2 regions of the Micromonospora sp. NPDC007271 genome follow, and region 1 is predicted to be linked to the other one. Evidence: riboswitches for the same ligand, from Rfam matches in the RefSeq annotation. Region 1 holds a riboswitch; the other holds the start of a gene.
What was found. A riboswitch is a leader RNA that binds a small molecule or an ion and turns the genes downstream of it on or off. The one in region 1 is predicted to bind S-adenosylmethionine.
Positions count from the first base shown of each region.

Region 1 (7,296 bases):
AAGGTCTTGCTCATCCGCAGGGGGTCACCCTTGCCGGCGGCCTTCTCCCAGCCGGCCGTGCCCGGGTGGCGGGTCATCTCGGCGTACGCGTACGCGACCGCCTCCAGCGCCCGGTCCAGCGCGTGCGCGCCGCCGGCCTGGAAAGCCATCACGAACGCCTGCCCGCTGGTGAACTGCACCGCGTTGGCCAGCTCGAAGACATGCTTGTGCAGCCGGTCGAGGATCTCCAGGCAGACGCCCGCCCGGGCCTGCGGACCGGCGTCGCGCCAGGCCGGCAGGGCGGCGGACGCGGCAGCCACGAGCTGGTCGGGGGCGGCGTGCGGGTAGCGCACGTTCAGCTCGACGCCGAACGGGCTGACCTCGGTGGCGACGGTCTGCCCGTCACCCGCCTGGTCGAGGGGGAAGTCCTGGCTCAGGTACGCCTCGAAGGCAGCCCTGCCGTCCGCGGCGGCCGTCTCGCCGTACACCCGGGGGCTGGGCGACTCGGGATAGGCGGACCAGTATCCCCGCTCCGTGATCGCGGTCAGCGCGCGGTTGAGGGTGTCGGCGTGCCTGTCGTACAGGGGGTGCGGGGTCTCCGTCATGCCCGCCATCATGCAACAGAAAGCCACCAGATCAGTAGGGGCGTGTCACAGCTCAAATCGTCAGCTGCCAGTCCGTCCAGGCGTCCACCGGACGGAAGCCGAGCTGCTCGTTGATCGCGATCATGTGCCGGTTCTCGGCGGCGTTCCAGGTGTCGACCGCCCGCAGGGCCGGCTCACGGTCGAGCACGTACCGCAGATTCTCGATCTTGACGAGCAGGCCGAGCCGGTGCCCCCGGTGCGCCGGGTCGACGATGGTGATCTGCTGCCAGGCGTGCCAGTCGGCGTTCGGACCCAGGTCGATCAGGGTCCAGGCGACCAGCCGCCCGGTCGCCTCGTGCACCGCCCCGTGGTGGTAGCGGCGACGGCCCCGGGCGTCGAGCGCCCGCTCGGTCGCCCGTACCCGCTCGACGTCGACCCGCTCGGGCTCCCACTCCAGGTCGCCCAGGGGCGCGTCGGCCATCAACCGGCCGTCCAGGTACGCCACGTCGGCGACGTACTCCTCCGGCGCGCCGCCCTGCCAGCGGACGGTGCGGTAGCCGGCCGCCCGTGCCCGCGCGTCGGCGGCCAGGACGGCCAGGGCCGCCTGGTCGAGCCGGCCGGTGTCGAGCCGGCGGCGCACCTCGGCGAGCGCCGGCCGGGCGCCCGTGGCGGCGGCGAAGGCGCCCCCTGCCTCCGGCCGGGCAACTCCTCCGGGCAGCGCCGACACGGTCGCCCCGACGACCCGTTTGCGGCCGTGCTCGCGCAGCAGGCGCAGGCCGTGCTCGTGCAGCGCCCGCCCGACTCCCCGGCGCCGGTACGCCGGATGCACCACCAGCTCGATTTCGGCGTTGGCGGTGTTGTCGAGCTGCGGCAGGGCGAGCGCGAGGTAGCCGGCCGGCACCCCGGCGAGCCGGGCCAGCGCCCAGAGCCGCACGCTGCCCGGCAGCGGGTGCCGGAGGCCGCCGGTGAAGCGCTGCCGGCAGAACGGCGGGAAGTCGGGTACGTCGGCCTGCTCGGCGGCCGCACCGATCTGGTACGCCGCGTCGATCGCGGCCGGGTCGGCGGCGTCGAACGGGGCGATCGTGATGCTCATGCGGTGAGCCTGCGCCACGCACAGCGAAGGGGCCAGCGATATTCTCGCCGGCCCCTTCGGACGTTGGTCGGGAGGGACGTCCGCACAACGCCTCCGGCGTTGGGTCGCAAGAACTTGAAAAGTCTCCGGCGGATGCCCTCCCGCACCGAGCATCTTGCGCCGTCCCATTCCTGCCGTCAAGTCCTTGTCGGCGGGTTTCTCACACTCACAGCGAATAGCCAGTTACCCCACGGATCACCCCGATCCCCCACCCGGGCGATCCCCCCTCCCCTCCCTCCCCACCCCCCTCCCTCGCGATCTTGCAGTTACTGCCGCCCATCTGCCCTTTACGGGGCTTTTGCCACGGCAGCAACTGCAAGATCGACGGGGAGGGTGGGTTAGAGGAGGGTGGCGTCGCGGGCGGCGCGGAGGGAGGGCTTGATGCGGTGGGTGGGGCCGACCTGGGCGGCGACCGCGTCGAGGGTCTTGAGGCCCTCGCCGGTGTTGAAGACGACGGTCTCGGCGGCCGGGTCGAGGCGACCGGACTCGACCAGCTTGCGGAGCACCGCCACGGTGACCCCGCCGGCGGTCTCGGCGAAGACCCCGGTGGTGCGGGCCAGCAGCCGGATGGCCGCCCGGATCTCGTCGTCGTCGGCGTACTCCATCCAGCCGTCGGTGCGGCGGACCGCCTCCAGGGCGTAGAGGCCGGCGGCCGGGTCGCCGATGTTCAGCGACTTGGCGATGCCGGTCGGCTTCACCGGAACGATGGTGTCGGTGCCGGCGTGCAGCGCGGTGGCGATCGGGTTGCAGCCGGCGGACTGGGCGCCGAACACCTTCCAACCGCCGGCCGGCGCCTTCACCAGCCCGATCTCGACCAGCTCGGCGAACGCCTTGTCGATCTTCGTGAGCAGCTCGCCGCTGGCCATCGGGATGACCACCTGGGCTGGGATCCGCCAGCCGAGCTGCTCGGCCACCTCGTACCCCAGGGTTTTGGAGCCCTCGGCGTAGTACGGCCGGACGTTGACGTTGACGAAGGCGGTGTCCTCGAACTCGTCGGTCTCCACCAGCTCGCCGCAGAGCCGGTTCACGTCGTCGTACGAGCCGTCGACGGCGACCAGGTCGCCGCCGTAGACGGCGGTGGTCACCACCTTGCCCTGCTCCAGGTCGCTGGGGATGAAGACCACCGAGGGCACCCCGGCCCGGGCCGCGTGGGCGGCGACCGAGTTGGCCAGGTTGCCGGTGGAGGCGCAGGCGTACCGGGTGAAGCCCAGCGCCCGGGCGGCGGACAGCGCCACCGAGACCACCCGGTCCTTGAAGGAGTGGGTGGGGTTGGCACTGTCATCCTTGACCCAGAGCGGGGCGGTGAGGCCCAGCTCGGCGGCGAGGTGCGGGGCGGCGACCAGCGGGGTCAGGCCGGGATTGAGGGTGACCCGGGTGGCCGGGTCCTGGCCGGCGGGGAGCAGGGCGGCGTAGCGCCAGAGGTTCTTCGGGCCGGCCTCGATCTGCTCCCGGGTCACCCTGGCCAGGGCGGCGCTGTCGTAGTCGACCTCGAGCGGCCCGAAGCACTCGTAGCAGGCATGCTGGGCGGCGAGCGGGTAGCGCGCGGAACAAGCGCGACAGACCAGGGCACGGGCCGGGCTGAGGGTGGTGTCGATGCCGGAGGCGGCGGGAAGCGTCGACGTCATGTCGAGGAAGTCCTCTCATCTTTCCCCGCATCGCCTCGTGCGGCGGGGACGGAATTGGCACCTGCCGGCGTCGCTCGTCGTCGAGCGCGCGGGTGGTTGCCGGGGCGTCATCGGGCCGTATCCCTCAGCCCCTCTGGATGAGGTATGCAGTTGTGCCGTCGAGTCTATGCCCAGGCCACGCTGCCACCGCGCGGGGTTCCCACGCTGTGAACTGCTCGCCACACCTCCCCGGGCCCTCGGCAGCGCCGTGCGGCAGGGCTGACAGGATCGCCGGGTGAGGTTGACGGCCTTCCGGATCTGCGCCCTGACCGGCACGGCAATGCTCGCCGCCTGCACGTCCGGGCCACCGACCGACGGCCCCGCCGCGGCGAGCCGGCCGACCCCCACCACCACCACCACGGTCGTCCCCGAGTGCTCCCCGGAAGGGGTACGCATCACGAGTCTCGGCGTGGACGCCGCCATGGGCCTCCGGGCGATGGGCCTGGAGCTGGTCAACTGCGGCAGCGGGCCGTACGTCCTGGAGGGCCGTCCGGAGCCGCGGCTACGGGACGCCGACGGGCAGCCGCTGGCCGTCGAGATCATCCCCGGGGCACGGGCGATCACCTCGGGTTTCGACGATCCGCCCCGGCGGATGGTGCTGCGCCCCGGCGAGCGGGCCACCGCCGCCCTGCTCTGGCGCAACCTGGTGACCGACGCCACGGTGGTCGCGAGCAACGGCACGTACCTGGAGATCAGCCCGATGGCGGGGCGGCCGGCGTACCCGGTGGAGCTGGACGGGCCGATCGACCTGGGCAACACCGGCCGGCTCGGAGTGAGCGCCTGGAAGCGGAACGACGACCCGGCCCCGACCCGCAGCGCACCACCCGCCGTCCCCGACCCCACCCCGACCCCGGACAACCGCCTCTGACCGGCTCGCCTCGATCAGCTCGGGGACTGGGCGGTGGTACGCCGGGTGGCCCGTTGCGGTGGGCCACCCGGCGGGTCCGCGCGGTCAGGCGGGGACCGAGGAGCACTCGGCCGGGCCCGGCAACGCGGCAACGGAGCGGCGGCGGAGCAGGGCGTCCAGCGCCCAGGTGCCCGGGCCGAGCACCGCGATGAGCACGAACGACCAGCAGAAGAGGGCCGCGAGTTCGCCGCCGTTGTGCAACGGCAGCAACGCGTGCGGCTGGTGCACCACGAAGTACGCGTACGCCATCGAGCCGGCGGCGAGCAGCGCCGCGGGCCGGGTCAGCAGGCCGACGAGGACCAGGGCGCCGCAGGCGAGCTGGATCAACGCGGCCCACCAGCCGGGCCACTGGCCGACCGGGATCGCCTTGCCGGTCGCCGAGTTGCCGCCCAGGACGCCGAAGAGCGACGCAGCGCCGTGGCAGAGGAAGAGCAGACCGGTGACCATGCGGAACAGGGAGAGCGCGGGACATACGGCCCCCCGGGGGCTATGGTCAGCTCGTGACGTCCTTGCGGGTGAAACGCCAGAAGGCCAGGCCCCAGAATCCGGTGGCGTAGGCGATCGCCGAGATGGCCCCGCGGACGAGATCGTCCGTCTGCACCGGGGTGGAGAGCAGGCCCAGCCAGGCGCTGCTGTAGTGGGTGGGCAGGAACGCGCGCAGCCCGCCCAGCGCGGTGATCTGGTCCAGGATGCTGGACAGGATCCAGAGCAGCACCGCCCCGCCGACCGCGCCGAGCGCCGCGTCCGTGGTCACCGACAGCAGGAACGCCAGGCCGGCCACCACCAGCAGGACGACCGCCAGGTAGCCGAGCACCGCGAGCAGGCGGAGCAGCCCCTCCGCCGGGGCCAGCTCGGCGGAGACCTGGCTGCGCAGCGGGGACCAGCCGTACCGGAGGGTGCCGGCGAGCAGCGCGGTGCCGGCCAGCAACAGCAGGGCCAACGCGGAGTACGCGAGCGCGACCAGCAGCTTCACCGCCAGCAGCCGGGCCCGGGGCACCGGGATCGCGAGCAGGTAACGCAGGCTGCCCCAGCTCGCCTCACTGGCCACCGTGTCGCCGCAGAACAGCGCCACCACCACGACCAGCAGGAACGACGCCGAGACCAGGATCGTGAACAGGGTGAAGTTCAGCCCGCCGGAGGTGGCCAGGTCGGCCAGGCTGCCGAACTCCCCCCGGCCGCCGCGGTCGTCCTCGGCGGAGGGGAACTGGAACGCGACCAGGATGATCAAGGGCAGCAGCACCATGAACCCCAGCGCGAGCTGGGTACGCCGGCGCGACGCCTGCCGGCGGAACTCGGCCAGGAACGGCAGCGTCGCCGACGGCCGGTAGCCCTGCGCCGCCCCGCCGCGGTCCGCCGCTCGCACGGATGACGACTGTCCCATCACCGGTCCCCGCTCCCCCGAGAGTTCTCGCCGACCAGGGCGAGGAAGGCGTCCTCCAGGCGGCGCCGGGGCACCACCCGGTCCACCCCGATACCCGCCCGGACCAGCTCGGCCACCACCTCGCTGCGGGCGGTGCCGTTCGTGTCCACCACCAGCCCACCGTCGCCGCCGGGCAGCACCCGTACGCCGGCCAGCCGGTCGAGCACGCCGCGCGCCGCGTCCGGGTCGCTCACCTCGAACAGCACGCTCGGCGACTCGCCGACGATCTCCTCGACCGGGCCGGACGCCACGATCCGCCCCTTGTTGACCACCACGGCATGGGTGCAGGTCTGCTCCACCTCGGCCAGCAGGTGACTGGAGACCAGCACGGCGCGGCCGTCGGTGGCGTACCGCTGGAGCACCCGGCGCATCTCGGCGATCTGCGGCGGGTCCAGGCCGTCCGTCGGCTCGTCGAGCACCAGCAGCTCGGGCAGGCCGAGCATGGCCTGCGCGATGGCGAGTCGCTGCCGCATCCCGTGGCTGTACTTGCGGGTCTTGCGGTGCACCGAGTCGCCCAGCCCGGCGATCTCCAGCGCCTCGTCGAAGTGCGCGTCCGCCCAGGGCCGCCCGGTCGCCCGCCAGTACGCCTTCAGGTTCTCCAGGCCCGACAGGTGCGGCAGGAAGCCGGGCCCCTCCACCAGCGCGCCGATCCGGGAGAGCACCGGTGAACCCGGCACCAGCCGGTGCCCGAAGACGTAGATCTCACCGGCCGTGGGCTGGGTCAGCCCCATCAGCACCCGCAGCGTGGTGGTCTTGCCGGCGCCGTTCGGGCCGAGCAGGCCGACCACCTGACCGGGGTGCACCTCGAAGTCCACGTTGGAGACCGCGACGAAGCCGTCCGCGTACTCCTTGCGGAGCTGGCGGACGGCGAGTGGGACGCCCGCGTACCCGGGGTGGACCGAGCTGTCCTGGCGGCGGTGCCGGCGGCGGGCGACCAGGACGACCACGGCCAGCCCGACCGCGATCGCGGCGAGCAGGCCGACCAGCACCCAGCGCCAGACCGTGGCCGCGGTGGGAATCGGCTGGGCGTCGACCGTGGGCAGGACCAGCGGGCCGTCGCCGAGGGTGACGGTGTGCACGGCCGGCTCGGCCGGGGTCGCGTACGCCTGGTCGGAGGTGGCCACGACGACCCGCAGCCGGTGCCCGGACTCGATCCGGCGGACGATCGCCGGCAGGGTGACGGTGACCGACTGCGCGGCGTCGATCGCCGCCGGCAGGCCGGTCAGCCGCACCGGGGCGACCAGGCCGTCGGGGAGGGTGGCCGCGCCCTTCGGGTCGACGTCGTAGAGCTTGACGAAGAGCACCGCCTCGCCGGTCGGCGAGGCCGCCCGGATCCGTACGGTCGGCGCGCCGACCACGTCCACCGGCTCGGTCAGCGGCGCGGACTCGAACCGGGCGTGCTGGCCGGGGATGTCCCGGGCCACGCCGTTCAACAGCGAGCCGAGCGCCCCGGCGAAGGGCACCGAGGAGATCGCCGCGGGGTTGGCGTTGGGCGGATTCGCGATCACCTGGGCCGGGCCGGCCAGGGTGACGTCCTGGCGGCCCTGTCCGGCCAGGCCGGGATAGTCGGCGGTGTGGTAGCCGGTGGCCACCAGGCCCCGGTCGAGCGC
Region 1 is NZ_JBEYER010000028.1:19,831-27,126, forward strand. It holds gene paaN (phenylacetic acid degradation protein PaaN) at 1-584, opposite strand, end outside; gene ABZ570_RS12830 (GNAT family N-acetyltransferase) at 637-1,656, opposite strand; gene thrC (threonine synthase) at 2,034-3,320, opposite strand; SAM riboswitch class I at 3,333-3,464, opposite strand; gene ABZ570_RS12840 (DUF4232 domain-containing protein) at 3,595-4,227, shown strand; gene ABZ570_RS12845 (DoxX family protein) at 4,312-4,722, opposite strand; gene ABZ570_RS12850 (ABC transporter permease subunit) at 4,760-5,629, opposite strand; gene ABZ570_RS12855 (alpha/beta fold hydrolase) at 5,647-7,296, opposite strand, start outside.

Region 2 (7,296 bases), on a different contig from region 1:
AGCAGCGGGACTTGAGGATTCATGCCCACGCCTCGCTGACGGGTGACCTGGACAGCCTTGGCATCGACCCTGTTACGGCAGACGCCTGGCTGCGCTTCACGGGCATCAGGGTTTACCTGGAGGCCGCAACCGCCGCTGATTCAGCACTCGCTCGACTCCAGGGCTTTACTGACATTACCGGTTTGTCCTACTCGCCAACGCCCAATAGCCCTTCCTTCCGATTTGCGCCTGCCGACTCCTGAGCGGTCCTCTCAGGAAACGACTCGACGCGTAGGGCCGTGGACGCAAGGATCTTTGGTTATGGCTTGGAACACCGTCCAGCCTCAGCCGGTGACCGGCGACGTGGTTCCAGTCCTGTGGCTGTGTGGCCCTCCCGGTGTCGGCAAGACCGCGGTCGGCTGGGATATCTACTCGGCGTTGATCCGGTCTGGTGTCCAGACCGGCTACGTGGATGTGGATCAACTCGGGATGTGCTATCCGGAGCCGGCTGGCGATCCCGGGCGACACCGGATGAAGACACGCAATCTGAATGGTGTCATCGCCGGGTACCGGGCGGCGGGAGCCCGGTGCGTGGTGGTCTCGGGCGTCGTCGACGCCCGTCACGGCGTGCACCGCGATGAGCTGACACAGGTGGCGTTGACGGTCTGCCGGCTACGGGCCGAGGAGGAGCAGCTGGCACAGCGGTTCGTCGGCCGGCAGGGACACAACGGCGGACTGGCACAGGCATTGCAGGAGGCCGCCAACCTGGACACTGGCACTGTTGCCGAGGTCTGCGTGGACACCAGTGGGCTCACCGTGGCCGACGTGGCGCGGCAGGTGCGCGACCGCGTGAGCGGTTGGCCCGGGCTGAGCGACCCGCAACGGCCGTTGTCGCCCGTCCGCAGCGACTCTGCAGACGGCCTCGGAGCTGGTGTGGACCCTGACGGGCGCGTGCTGTGGCTGTGTGGCGCCACCGGTGTCGGCAAGTCCACCATCGGTTTCCAGGTCTACCTGAAGGTTCTCGGCGCCGGGCTGACGGCGGCCTACATCGACCTGAATCAGATTGGCTTCTGCGGCCCTACGCCTGCCGATCATCGCCTCAAGGCCCGCAACCTCGCGGCCCTGTGGCGTACCTACCGGGACGCTGGCGCTCAGGCGCTGGTCATGGTCGGCCCGGCAGAGGACGAGGCGGCCCTCGGCGTGTACGGCGACGCGCTGCCCGCATCGGCGGTGACCGTGTGTCGCCTGCACGCCGACCGTGACACGCTGACCAGCCGGATCATGCTTCGCGGCCAAGGTCGTGGCAGCTGGTCGGAGCCGGGCGATCCACTGGTCGGCAAGCCCACCGCGCACCTGCTGAGCGTCGCCGACCAGGCGGCGCAGGAGGCGGAGGCTCTGGAACGAGCCGCGATCGGCCATCGGATCGACACCGACAGGCACACGATCGCAGAAATCACCGACCTGGTGGTGGCCCGAACCGGGTGGCCGGACCAGCTGCCATAGCCCACGCCATCACTGCTGGGCGACGCAGCTTCCGGGATGGCCCGCCGCTCGCTGACAGTGATCCGCTTACCTCAGGGGTGCTGGCGCCCATCGATATTTGGGAAGGGACGGGCGCCAGAGCCACCAGTGCCAGTAAGTGATCAGGTACTTGTTGGTTGCTTTCCCGGCTGTCCACGGTGAGTGGTCGCCCGGCAGTCGTGTCGTCGGAGAGCCGCAGCGTCAGGGCTGCGTCGGCCAGGTTCGAGCCGCCTCACCGCACGGTTCGCCGCTGACGAACAGTTCGACCAACACGACCGCTCACCGCGGTCGTCGCATGTCTCCCCGCCTGGTTCTCGGGGTTGCTCCCGGCGTCGATGATCTCTATGCTCCGTGGACGTCACGAGTGGTCAGCGTCAAGCCTCCCGGCTTGCTGACCCGGCAACCGCGCCACCCGCGCACGGTGCCCCCGGGAGAAGACCAGGCCGACCGCTAACTGCGGCCCGGCAAGAGCGGGTGCCTCGAGGCACCGGAAGGCGAGTTCACCGTGCCATTCGAAGAGCTGGATCTGGCCGCTTTCGCAGTCTGCCTGACCTGCGGATGCCTCCAAGGTGGTGTCCCGCGCGAGCAGCGGTGCCGCTGCCAGCCACGTACGCCGGACTGGGAGCAGCAGTGGCAGGGGCAGGACATCTCCAGCGACCTCGACCTGTGCGTGTTGTGCGTCCGGGACACGGTCACCACCCGAACCCGGTGGTCGTGGCTGGGCTGCGAAACCTGCCGGCACGTCTCGCAAGTCGTCGGCGAACGGTACGGCCACCGCAGCGCACTGCCACTGGGACGACACTCGATCATGAACGGCGACGTGGTCCAGCCGCCGGCGGCCACGGCCACCGAGGTCACCGGCTCGCTGATCGCCGCAACCCGGCGCTGGAACGCACTACGCGAATGGCGACAGGCGGAGTTCGACCGACTCGCCGAGCCGCTACGCGCAACGGGCCCGACCGTGCCCCTGATCGAATGGCAGCGGCGATGGCCACCATCGCTCGGGGCGAGCGTCGATGCCTTCGACCGCTACGGCGCCGTGCCCGTACCCACCGACCTCAGCAGCCTGCGACAGGCCCAGGCCAGGTTCCGATCCTCGGCGCGTTGACCGCCATCCCGGCGCAGCTGCTGTTGGTGGTGCCCGGCATCGTCGACGGCAGCTGCGTTGGCCCTCTCCTCGCCGGCGGTCCGTACCCCAGATGGCGCGCCACCGGACGCGCCGTCGTGGCTGGTGGTGCGGGCCAGGCCGGGACCGGCCGTTCTCGGTGCCCGTCATCCGACCTTGGTGAGCGTCCCCCAGCCGATCGGGCTGTCGGTACGTTCCCGGGTGAAGCGGAAGGCTACGGTCATGCGGCCGTCGGCGAGCAGCCGGAAGTCCAGATTCACCTCGCGGCTGCACTGAGATCCGGTGCGGATCTCCTCGGTCACCTGCAGCCGCCGAGCCTGCGCCACCTCCAGCGTGAGCGTGCCCTGACACTCGAGCTCCGGATACCGGACCGTGCCAACCTGATCGCCGGCCGCTCCGACCTTGAGGGTGACGACGCTGGTGTAGGGGCTTCGCGGACTGTTGGGCTGGGTGATTTGACCTCGCCATGTGCCGACGAAGGCCTGGGGCACGGAGCTGGTGGCAGGATCGGCGCCCGGCCAGAGCCGAGCGTCGCCGAGCACGCCGTACGGAGTGTCGGAAACCTCGCATTCGCCGGCAACCTTGATCGCCGAGACAACCAGTTCCCCGACGCCGCTCAGATCGATGTCCACTGGTTCGCTGCGGTCGGGCGACACCTCCACGGACTGGACGACGTTGCCGTCGAGCGTGAAATCGACGCGGGCGGTGACATCAGCGGGCGTCTCCCCGCTGAGTCCGACGAAGCTGCGCAGGCGGCGGTAGCCATGGCCGAGCTGGTATGTCAACGTGGCCGGCGTCCCCTCGCAGCCGACCCACGCACCGGTCGAGTGAGGATACGTTGAACCGTCGAAGACTCCGGTGACCTGCTGGCCGCTGCTTCCGGCGGCGGACGCCGACGGGTCGAGTGTGTACAGGTAGACGGACTTGCCGGTGGGTGCGGGTCCGGGTGCCTGTTCCCACCAGACCGATACGTCGACGAGGTCCGCCGCGGCGCCGCGGTCGTTGACCCACATGTCCGCCGCGAGCCGCCCCCACTTCACAATCTCGATGGCCCGGAGCCACCGCAGCGCCGCGACCGCCCGTTGCGCGTTCGGCGGAACGCGCCGATACGACTTCCACAGTTCCTGGTCGGGGTCGACTCCCCGCAGCCGCACCTCGTGCTCGAGCGTGTGCTGCAGACAGCCGGTCATTCCGCTCACCGCGCCAGCGATGTCGCGCGCGGTGAGATCCTCTGCCGTGCCGAGCATTCGGACCACACAGTCGATCGTCCAGATCCCCAGTTCCTTGCCGCCGGGCGCTGGTAGGTCCGCGCCAACCTGTTGCGCGACCTCCATCGCCAGCCACACCACGGCGGCACCCCCGTCGGCACGCGCGTGGCCCTCGAGGTGTCCGCTCGCGGTGGCCGGCGGGTCGTAGACGACCTGGGCCGAGCCGGTGGGAAGGAGGAACACGCGCTTTCGACCGGTCTCGGCGGCAACCTTCTGCAGGAAGCCGGACAGGCCGTCGTCGAGCAGCGAGCCGGACCAGCCCGCGAAGGGGGTGTCGAGGTCGACCGCCACCGGGTAGCCGCGGTTGTTGACCAGGTTGAGGTCGAACCCGAACCCTTCGCGTCCGACGCACGCGAAAATCTGCGCGTTGGCGTCCTCAACGGTCAGCACCTGGCTGATCCATTCCGGCTTGGGGTCCGACGTGCAGTCCGGGCGGGTGGCCCTGCTGCCCAGGAGCCGCCCACTCTGGTACTCGAGCCAGCTCGCCGCACTGACGATGCCGCTGCCGGCATCGTTGACCCGGTCCAGGATCCAGGTCTTGAACGAGAATCCGCTCAGCTGCGCGACCAGTCGGCGATTTCCGGGGTCCGCGACGGTTTCGGTCGGAAGCCACCAGCCGCTCACGTCGTCGAACGTGGCGACGAGCGGGCGCGTGTCCGGTGGGACCTTGCCGGGGTCGTACGGCATGGTCAGCTCCACCGGTCGGATGGGATCGTGATCGGCGATGATCTCCCACGACTGCCCGTCGGGTTGCAGCAGGCCGAGCCGGTCCAGGGCAGGGGCGCGACGCGGTTCGAGACGTACCCGCGTCCCGCTCGGCAGCGCGCCGGCGGGTACGCGCAGCGAGGCGCCCTGCGGATGATGCAGGACGAGTCCGTTGCCGGTCACGGTGCCGGATCCATCGCCTGCCGCCTGGGGGGCGGTGGCCCGGCTGGCGACGACCACCACCGCGCCGACCAGGAGGAGACCGACCACAGCGACCGTGAGCATGACGACGCGGGCCCGCGTGAGCGAGGCGTTCACCATGCGTTGACGGTAGGTAGTTACCACATGAGGCGGACTCCGCCACGACGGCCGGTTTCCCTCCCGATCGACTGCCTCGGTAGACCGGACGACTTTCCTCACCGGCCTTCCGGGCCGGTCTCCTTGTCGGCCGACCGAGCCGTGCTGGCACGGGCGCGGTCAGGACAACGCGCTACCTGGCATGTCGTACCGCCCGCGGCCGAAAGTGCCGTGATGCCAGCACACCGGCATCAACGCCCGCCGTCGGCGCGGAACCGCGCCGACCGGTCCAGGGGCCGTCGTGGCGGGCCTGCTGCGCGACGCCGTTGAGGGTCAGCCGGGTCGCCTACGCCCATATGCATGCCGCCGGTGGTCCGGCGAGCGGGCGGCCCGAACGGCGAAACCTCAAGTAATGCTCAAGATGTTGACCAGGCCTTACACGGTCTTAGACATTTTGATATTTCTATATATGAAAGGGGGTGGAAGCTCTTCGGCTCTCGCAGTGATTGACCCTTGTCCGGGATTCGGCACTCGTTCAGCACGGCGACAAGCACAAGGAGAATGTCTATGCGTACCTGGATGAGGAGAGGTCTGCTACCCGCAGCAGCTCTCCTTGCATTGGCCCTGCCCTTCAGCAGCAGTCTCGTTCTTAATTCGGCCGCCCTCGCGGCCCCGCGCATCACCACCCCCGAGCAGTTCTTCGGCTTCCCACTCGGCTCCGAAGGCAAGCTCGCCCGCTGGGACGACCTGGTGAGGTACTACAAGCTCGTCGCGGACAAGTCCGAGAAGGTGCTTTACCAGGAGATCGGTAAGACGGCGACAGGGCAGCCCTTCCCGCTCCTCACGGTCAGTTCGCCGGGCAACCTCAAGAAACTCGACCGGATCAAGGAGAGCAACCAGCGACTGGCCGATCCGCGCGGCCTGAGCGAGGCGGAGGCCAAGAAACTCGCCGCGCAGAGCAAGTCCGTCTTCCTGCTGGAAGCCGCGATCCACTCAACCGAGGTGGGCACCGCACAGGTCATTCCGAACATTCTCCACCGGCTCGCCGACGAGAAGTCGACCACGGTTTCGGAAATTCTCGACAACGTGGTACTGCTCATCATCCCGGCCCAGAGCCCGGACGGCACGGAATGGGTGGGCGACTACTTCAACGAAACCGCCGGAACGAACTACGCTCGCACCTATCCCGACCTCTACCAGAAATACATCGGGCACGACGACAATCGTGACTGGTTCATGATGACGCAGCCCGAGACGCAGATCAGCGTCGCCCTGCAGAACGAATGGAAGCCGCAGGTCGTCCAGAACCTGCACCAGATGGGCAACAGCCGGGGCCGGATCTTTATCCCGCCGTACCTGTCGCCGAACGACCCGAACATCGACCCCATCACCGTCCAGCAGACCAACTCCCTCGGCATGGAGATTTCGCGGAGCCTGACCGCCGAGGGCAAGAAGGGCGTGCAGTGGGGCTCGACCTACGACTACTGGACGCCGTCGCGCCAGTACATGACCTACCACGGCGCGCCGCGCATCCTCGTCGAGGCGGCGAGCGCGCAGGACCTCGCCTACACCTACAAGAGCAGCAACGGTGGCCCGATCGGTCCGCAAGAGCCGGACACCAACTTCATCGAGCCGTACGACCAGTCCACCTGGACGCTGGCGCAGATCGTGGACTACCTCGACACGGCGGTCTTCGGCGCGCTGAGCAACGTCGCCAAGTACAAGACTGAGTGGCTCTACAACTTCTACCGCACCCAACGCAACGCGGTGGACCCGAGCGCCGACAAGCCGTTCGCCTACGTGGTTCCGGCCGGTCAGCGGGATCCGTTCGCCACGTACGAGCTCCTGACCACCCTGCAGACCGGCGATGTCGAGATCGAGCAGGCCATCTCCGCCTTCACGGCCAACGGCAAGCGGTACGACGCCGGTTCCTGGGTCATCCGTTACGCACAGCCCTACGGCCGGTTCGCCAAGACCCTGCTGGAGGTGCAGCGCTACCCGGACCTGCGGGAGTACCCGGGCGGCCCGCCGCAGAGCCCGTACGACGTGACGGCGCAGACCCTGCCGATGCTCCTGGGCGTTGCTGTCGACACCGTCGCGAAGCCCTTCACCGCCTCAACTACGCAGGTCAAGCAGGTGCAGCCGGCCAACCCGGCGTTCCCCGGCGACCCGGGAGGCAACGGTGCCTACCTGGTCGGCCCGGAGTCCTACGGCACGGCGATGATGATCGCCGCGCTGCAGAAGGCCGGTGCGAGAACCTTCCGTGCCAGCGCCGAGTTCTCGGCCGGCGGGCGTACCTACGCCCCGGGCACGCTGATCGTCGAGCCGAGCAAGGCGGCGCAGACCGCCCTGCAGGATGTCTCCCGGAAGACCGGCATCCCCGTCTTCAGCGTTCGGCAG
Region 2 is NZ_JBEYER010000099.1:12,899-20,194, reverse strand. It holds gene ABZ570_RS27540 (hypothetical protein) at 1-242, shown strand, start outside; gene ABZ570_RS27535 (hypothetical protein) at 331-1,482, shown strand; SAM riboswitch class IV at 1,857-1,977, shown strand; gene ABZ570_RS27530 (hypothetical protein) at 2,006-2,608, shown strand; gene ABZ570_RS27525 (hypothetical protein) at 2,773-4,920, opposite strand; gene ABZ570_RS27520 (M14 family zinc carboxypeptidase) at 5,464-7,296, shown strand, end outside.
Region 2: linked by a shared signal. The riboswitch ahead of ABZ570_RS27530 (hypothetical protein) and the one ahead of thrC (threonine synthase) in region 1 are both predicted to bind S-adenosylmethionine.